Regions from separate parts of the Streptomyces sp. NPDC092045 genome, predicted to be linked through region 3. Evidence: riboswitches for the same ligand, from Rfam matches in the RefSeq annotation. Region 3 holds a riboswitch; each other region holds the start of a gene.
The links. A riboswitch is a leader RNA that binds a small molecule or an ion and turns the genes downstream of it on or off. The one in region 3 is predicted to bind cyclic di-AMP.
Positions count from the first base shown of each region.

Region 1: it holds a riboswitch for cyclic di-AMP, as region 3 does, so the genes downstream of both, ACIQKA_RS02770 (C40 family peptidase) here and ACIQKA_RS18465 (M23 family metallopeptidase) in region 3, are expected to answer to the same signal.
Region 2: it holds a riboswitch for cyclic di-AMP, as region 3 does, so the genes downstream of both, ACIQKA_RS17960 (M23 family metallopeptidase) here and ACIQKA_RS18465 (M23 family metallopeptidase) in region 3, are expected to answer to the same signal.

Region 1 covers NZ_JBIVSC010000001.1:592,982-595,231, reverse strand. The annotation lists gene ACIQKA_RS02780 (ATP-dependent Clp protease proteolytic subunit) at 1-411, shown strand, start outside; gene ACIQKA_RS02775 (hypothetical protein) at 419-715, shown strand; cyclic di-AMP (ydaO/yuaA leader) riboswitch at 1,116-1,246, shown strand; gene ACIQKA_RS02770 (C40 family peptidase) at 1,250-1,726, shown strand; gene ACIQKA_RS02765 (ATP-binding protein) at 2,083-2,250, opposite strand, start outside.
Region 2 covers NZ_JBIVSC010000005.1:462,064-464,313, forward strand. The annotation lists gene ACIQKA_RS17955 (SpoIIE family protein phosphatase) at 1-212, shown strand, start outside; cyclic di-AMP (ydaO/yuaA leader) riboswitch at 624-769, shown strand; gene ACIQKA_RS17960 (M23 family metallopeptidase) at 781-1,914, shown strand; gene ACIQKA_RS17965 (aldo/keto reductase) at 2,010-2,250, shown strand, end outside.
Region 3 covers NZ_JBIVSC010000006.1:112,783-115,032, reverse strand. The annotation lists gene ACIQKA_RS18470 (GntR family transcriptional regulator) at 1-6, opposite strand, end outside; gene ACIQKA_RS18465 (M23 family metallopeptidase) at 226-996, opposite strand; cyclic di-AMP (ydaO/yuaA leader) riboswitch at 1,010-1,172, opposite strand; gene ACIQKA_RS18460 (M16 family metallopeptidase) at 1,434-2,250, opposite strand, start outside.

The DNA.
Region 1 (2,250 bases), on a different contig from region 3:
GGCTCCGTCACCGCCATGACCGCCATCCACGACACGATCCGGACCCTCGCCTGCGACGTGGCGACCACCTGTCTGGGCCGGGCCGCCTCCAGCGCCGCCGTCCTGCTCGCCGCCGGCACCCCGGGCAAGCGGACGATGCTCCCCGGCGCCCGCGTCACGCTCCGGCAGCCCGCCGCGGAGGAGCCCCTGCACGGACGGCCGAGCGACCTCGACGTCCATGCCCGCGAACTGCTCCGCCAGCGCGCCCTGATGGCCGGGCTGCTCGCCGGGCACACCGGACGGAGCAGCGAGCGGGTCGAGGCCGACCTCGACCGCCTCGCGGTCCTGGACGCCCCGGCCGCGGTCGAGTACGGGCTCGTGGACCACGTGATCACGAGCCGGCGCGCCGCGGCCGGCCGCGCGGCGCGGTGAGCGGACCGTGGTTCCCGAGCCGCCGCCGCTGCCGGCCCTGACGCGGGCCGAGGGCGAGCTGATCGACGCGTACCTCGCGGTCGTCGACCTCCTGGGGAAGATCAATCCATCCAGAAGTACGCATACCTATGGGGCCCTGAGGGCGGCTCAGGCCCTGGTGGGACGCGCGGAGGAGCTGCGCGAGGCGCTGGCCCTCATGCACGCGCGGGGTGAGAGCGAGGTCCACGCGGACACCCTGGCGCGCGCCCTGCGGGTGTTGGACGGGGAGCGGCGGGCCGGCCGGGTCACGCTCCCCCGGGCATGACGGAGTTGACATTCCGGCATGTCGTGTCGAGGGCCGGACGGCCGACGCCCCCGCCGGAACGGCTCGTCCGTTCGGTGGAGTCGACGAGTCGACATGTGGCTCGGGCGAGTTGCGCACGGGGTGTACACATCTGGCGGAATCGGACGTTCCCTCGCTGGTGCGGGGCTCGTCGGCCAAACCTCCGACGATCACGAAAGCATCCTGTCCACCCGAATGGATCAGTCGTGAGGACTCTCACATAACGCCGTTTCCACTCGGATTTCGACCAGGCTGTGGGGCAAGATCCCTGCCGACGACAAGCCCCCGCCATCCGAGGCGGGGCGGTCCGGGCGGACGCCGAGTCCTGCCGCCGTCCCGGACGCCTGGTCGACAGGATTGGATCGGCAGGAGTGGAGGACCCGAGCAGTACGGGCCGTACGCGCTGTTTCCGCAGCGGGGCCGGCCCTTGGGGTGAAGCCGCAGCCGCGGCCGGGCATCTTCGCCTGCCCGAACCCGACAGGTCATCCTTCACAGGCGGCTGACGAAGGGTTGCGCATGACTGCGCAGATGTACGTCCCGTCCCTGCTGTCCCGGGCCGGAGCCGTCTCGGCTCTCACCCTCGCCGCCGTCGGCGGCACGCTGTTCGCGCCGGGCGCGGCACCGGAGGCACAGGCGGCGACCGCACACGCGAACAAGGCGCTGAGCGTCGCCGCCGCCAAGAAGGGGGCGCCCTACCGCTACGGGGCCACGGGACCCTCCCGGTTCGACTGCTCGGGCCTGACGCTCTACGCGTACAAGCAGGCGGGCAAGTCGCTGCCCCGCACCGCGCAGCAGCAGTACAACAAGACGAGCCGGGTCTCCGCCGGCAGCCGGCAGCAGGGGGACCTGGTCTTCTTCCACTCCGGCGGGAAGGTCTACCACGTGGGCATCTACGCCGGGAGCGGCAAGATCTGGCACTCGCCCAAGACGGGCTCCTGGGTGAAGCTCGACAAGATCTGGACCTCGAAGGTCTCCTACGGACGCGTCCGGTGACCCCGCCCGGGCGCTGAGCGGGCGCCGGAGGGGAGGCCGGGGGTGCGGCGGCGCCGCCGCACCCGGACCGCCCCCGCCGCCCCGGCCGCGCCACGCCGGAGGGGCCCGGGGACGCGCCGGACGGGCCCGGGGGCGCGCCGGACGCCTTCTAGGGCGTGTGTCGAAAGTAGCGCCGTCTGCCCGGAGGGCAGGCCCGGCGGTGTCCGGTGCGTGCGATCGCAAGGCGGAGGGTCGCCCCGATACTTGTTGCATCGGGGTGATCCCGACAACGCGGCCGGGGGTGCCCCCGTGCCCGCAGGGCTACGGGGGAGTGCCTGCCGGGCGCCGCCGGGCAGGCGGGACTTTCGACACACGCCCTAGCAGACCACCGGCGCGGCCGCCTTCCACGGCAGGGTGATGCCGACCGTCTTGCCGCCGTCCGGGGTCGGGGTCACCGAGAGGCGGCCGCCGGACCCCGCCGCCAGGGATCGGATGATGACCATGCCGCGTCCGTTGTCCTGCTGGACCGCCGCGGGGAGGCGGCG
Region 2 (2,250 bases), on a different contig from region 3:
GCGTCTTCTACGACCCGGCGGAGCGGCTGGCCGGGCGGATCTTCCCCGGGCCCGAGGAGATGCTCGACGCGCTCGTGGACGACGTACGGCTCCACACGGGCGGCGGGGCGACGGACGACATGGCGCTGCTCGCGCTGAACCGCCCGACGGCGGGGCAGCCGGAGCGGCGCCGGACGATGCCGGTGGTGCCGCCGGGCGGCCCCCGGCGCTGAACCGCCGAGCGGGCCCCGGCACTGAACCCCCGGGCGGGCTCCGGTACTGAACCCCGGGGCGGCCCCCGGCACTGAACCGCCGACCAGGCCCCGGCACTGAACCGCCGGACGGCCCCCGGCGCCGAACCGTCCGGTAGGCCCCGGCGCCCCCGGCACCGAACCGTCCGGCAGGACCCGGCGGCCCCGTCACCAGGGGTAGTCGAGAGGTCTCCCTGTGATAACAATTGACGTACCGTCAGATTGCGGAGGTTTTGCCGTTCGGGAGATCCGCCTCACTGAAGGGGCATCAACCGGGGCGAATCCCTACCGATTGAATGAACGATCACGGGGGACGGCTTGGAATCGGGACCCCCTGTCTATTAACGTTCGATAACGCAGCGCGGTCGTCCCAGCCGTCGCAAGAGACGGCACCGTGCGCACGCGCCGAATCCCGAAAGGGAACCGGGGAACCACCATTTGGGGTGAATCGAGCCCTTCGCACTCGTGCGGCCGGCCCGTAGGAGACCTTCCTGCTCCGAACCCGTCAGCTAACCCGGTAGGCGAGAAGGAAGGAAAGGAGCGCGCCTCCGTGGCGTCCAACACCCCTGCCCCCGAAGCCCCCTTCGATGCCTTCGGCGGCGGTGCGGCTCCCTCCGTCCCGAACACCGAGTGGAACCCCACCGAGGACTCCCTCCGCGCCCAGGGCCGCTCCGGCGGCCGGCACCGGGTCGTCAAGCAGCGCTCCAACTTCGCCCGTTCCTCCACCGTCCTCGGCGTCGGCGTCATCGCGGCCGTGGGCGCGGGCGGTCTCGCCACCGCGCAGGACAAGCCGCCGGTGGCGATATCGCTCCCGGACCTTCCCGACCTCAACCTGCCCGACGCCCACGACCTCCCCGGCGTCGGCGCCCTCCTGCCCGGCGCGGAGGAGCGGGAGACGGTCCCCGCGGACCGCGCCAACCCGAACCCGCTGACCTCCGCCGCGTACACCACCGAGGCCGACGAGCGGACCGCGCGGACCGGGCAGGTCACGCGGGCGAGCCTGTCGACGGCGGACGCCCCGGGCGCCGCCGACGCGGGCGAGGCCCTGCGCGCCCGCATCCTCCAGCAGGCCGAGCAGCAGCAGGCCTCCGCCGACGCCGCCGAGAAGGCCGCGGCGGAGAAGGCGGCGGCCGAGAAGGCCGCGGCCGAGGCGCAGGCCAAGGCCGACGCGGCGGAGAAGGCGGCCGCCGAGGCGAAGGCGAAGGCCGAGGCGGAGGCCAAGGCCAAGGCGGAGGCGGAAGCCAGGGCGAAGGCCGAGGCCGAGCGCCTCGCCAAGCTCGCCGCCAGCTACTCGATGCCCCTCTCCTCGTACTCCCTCACCGCCACCTACATGCAGTCCGGCTCGATGTGGTCCTCCGGCTACCACACCGGCCTCGACTTCGCGGCCCCCACCGGCACCCCGCTCAAGGCGGTCCACGGGGCCACCGTCAAGTCGGCGGGCTGGTCCGGCTCCTACGGCTACCGGATCGTCCTGGAGCTGGAGGACGGCACCGAGATCTGGTACTGCCACCTCTCCTCCATGACGGTCAGCGCCGGCCAGACCGTCGGCACCGGCGAGACGATCGGCCGCGTCGGCGCCACCGGCAACGTCTCCGGCGCCCACCTCCACCTGGAGATCCACCCCGGCGGCGGCGACGGCGTCGACCCGGCGGCCTGGCTGCGCTCCAAGGGCCTGACGGTCTGACCCCCGGGCCCTCCCCGGGCCCTCCCCGGGCCATCCCGGGGCCCTGCCCGGGCCCGCGCGGAATAGGCCCGGCGGCGGAGACCGTTGATCACCCCATGACCTCTCTCCGTACGCTGGGCACGTCCGACCTGCACGTCTTCCCGCTCGCCCTCGGCGGCAACGTCTTCGGCTGGACCGCCGACGAGGCGCAGTCCTTCGCCGTCCTCGACGCCTACACCGCCGCCGGCGGCAACTTCGTCGACTCCGCCGACGTCTATTCGGCCTGGGCCGAGGGCAACGAGGGCGGCGAGTCCGAGACCGTCATCGGCCGCTGGCTCGCCTCCCGCGGCAACCGCG
Region 3 (2,250 bases):
GCGCATGTCCGACCTCCGCCTTGGTCCGCGCGAGACAATTCGAGCGGCGCCTGTTCTGCGCCTGGTCCGCGACTCTATTGCAGCCCGCCGGAATTTCCGATGCCCCATCGGAATCCATGACGGCCTTTTGGCCGACGGCAGGACGGCGAAAAGCCCCGGCTCAGTACGAGCCGGGGCTTTTGCCACGCGGGGGGCCCGGGGGCCGGGGGCGCGCGGGACGCCGGGTCAGACGGCGACGCCGCGGGCGCGGAGGTAGGAGATCGGGTTGATGTCGGAGCCGTAGTCGGCGCCCGTGCGCGCCTCGAAGTGGAGGTGCGGCCCGGTCGAGTTGCCGGTCGAGCCCGAGATGCCGATCTGCTGGCCCGGCTCGACGGTCTGGCCGACGTACACCCCGATGGAGGAGAGGTGACCGTACTGGGTGTACGTGCCGTCGTGCATCCGGATGACGATGTTGTTGCCGTACGCGCCGCCCCAGCCGGCCTCGACGACGGTGCCGGAGCCGACGGAGACGACCCGGCTGCCGTAGGCCGCGTGGAAGTCGACGCCGGAGTGGCTGCCGGAGGACCAGAGCGAGCCGCCGGTCCGGTAGCCGGTGGAGACGTACGAGCCGGCGATGGGGAGCTGGAAGGAGTTCAGGCGGTGGCGCTCGGCCTCGCGGGCGGCGCGGGCCCGCTCCTCGCGGATCTCCTTGGCGCGGGCCTCGGCCTTGCGCTTCGCCTCGGCCTGGGCCTTCTGCTCGGCGACGGCCTCGAAGGCCTCGCGGTCCTGGGCGTCGGCCTGGGCGTTGAGCCGGTCGACGAGGGAGTCCTCGGCGATCACCTTGGTGAGGCCGGTGTCCTCGGGGGAGCGGTTGTCCGTGTCGGCGGCGAGCGCCGGGGATGCCAGGGTTCCGATGACTCCGGTGGTGGCGAGGGTCGCCACTCCGGCGATGCCCGCGCCGCGGCGCGCCATCCGGCTCGGACCACGATGCTTCCCGGTGGCACGGGTGAACGCCATGAAGACGTTGTTCCTTTCCTTCCTTCTCGCCTACCGGGTTAGCTGACGGGTTCGGAGCAGGAAGGTCTCCTACGGGCCCCTCCGCGCGAGGCGAAGGCGTCCGATTCACCCCAGGGACTGCGTGGGTCCCCGGCTCCCCAGGCTCGCGCCTGACGGGGACTCGGCGATGACTGTCCGGTGCCGCGGGCGCGGCGGGTGCAACTGGCGAACAGTCGCACCGACGCTATGCGGAGCCCCAGTCGATCACCAACCGAACATGCCCTTTTGTAAGACATGCCACAGACCAGATGATCACTTTGGCGCCAATACGGACAATTCACGGGGGTGTCCCCCGTGCGGTTCCCGCGCCGACGGCCGGAAGGTACCTGACGGTTCGTCACGTCGGGGTCCTTCCGGCCGCCCGGCCGGCGGTGGACCGCCGGCCGGGCAGGGGTGGGTCAGCCGGTGACGACGGTCACCTCGCCGATGCCGAGCGCCCGCACCGGCTCCGCGATCTGCGCCGCGTCGCCCACCAGGACCGTGACGAGCCGGTCCACCGGGAAGGCGCTGACCACGGCCGCGGTCGCCTCGACGGTGCCGGTCTCGGCCAGGCGCGCGTACAGCTGGGCCTGGAAGTCGTCCGGGAGGTGCTGCTCCACCTGGTCGGCGAGCGTCCCGGCGACGGAGGCGGCCGTCTCGTACTTGAGCGGCGCCACCCCCACCAGGTTCTGCACGGCGGTCTCCCGCTCGGCGTCCGTGAGCCCCTCGGCGGCCAGGGTGCGCAGCACCTTCCACAGGTCGTCCAGGGCGGGGCCGGTGGTGGGCGTGTCGACGGAGCCGCTGATGGCGAGCATCGCGGCGCCGTTCCCCTCGGCGTCCGAGCGGAGCACCTGCCCGAAGGCCCGCACGCCGTACGTGTAGCCCTTCTCCTCGCGCAGGACCCGGTCCAGACGCGAGGTCAGGGTCCCGCCGAGGCAGTACGTACCGAGGACCTGGGCCGGCCAGACGCGGGCGTGCCGGTCGGGGCCGATCCGGCCGATGAGGAGCTGGGTCTGGACGGCGCCGGGGCGGTCCACGATCACGACCCGGCCGGTGTCGTCGGCGGTGATCGGCGGCATCGGCAGCGGCTCGCCGGGCTCGCCGGTCCAGGCGCCCAGCGTCTCCGCGAGGACCTTCTCCAGGTCGATCCCGGTCAGGTCGCCGACGACCACGACGGTGGCCGTGGCGGGCCGCACGTGCGCCTCGTAGAAGGCGCGGACCGCGGCGGCGTCGATC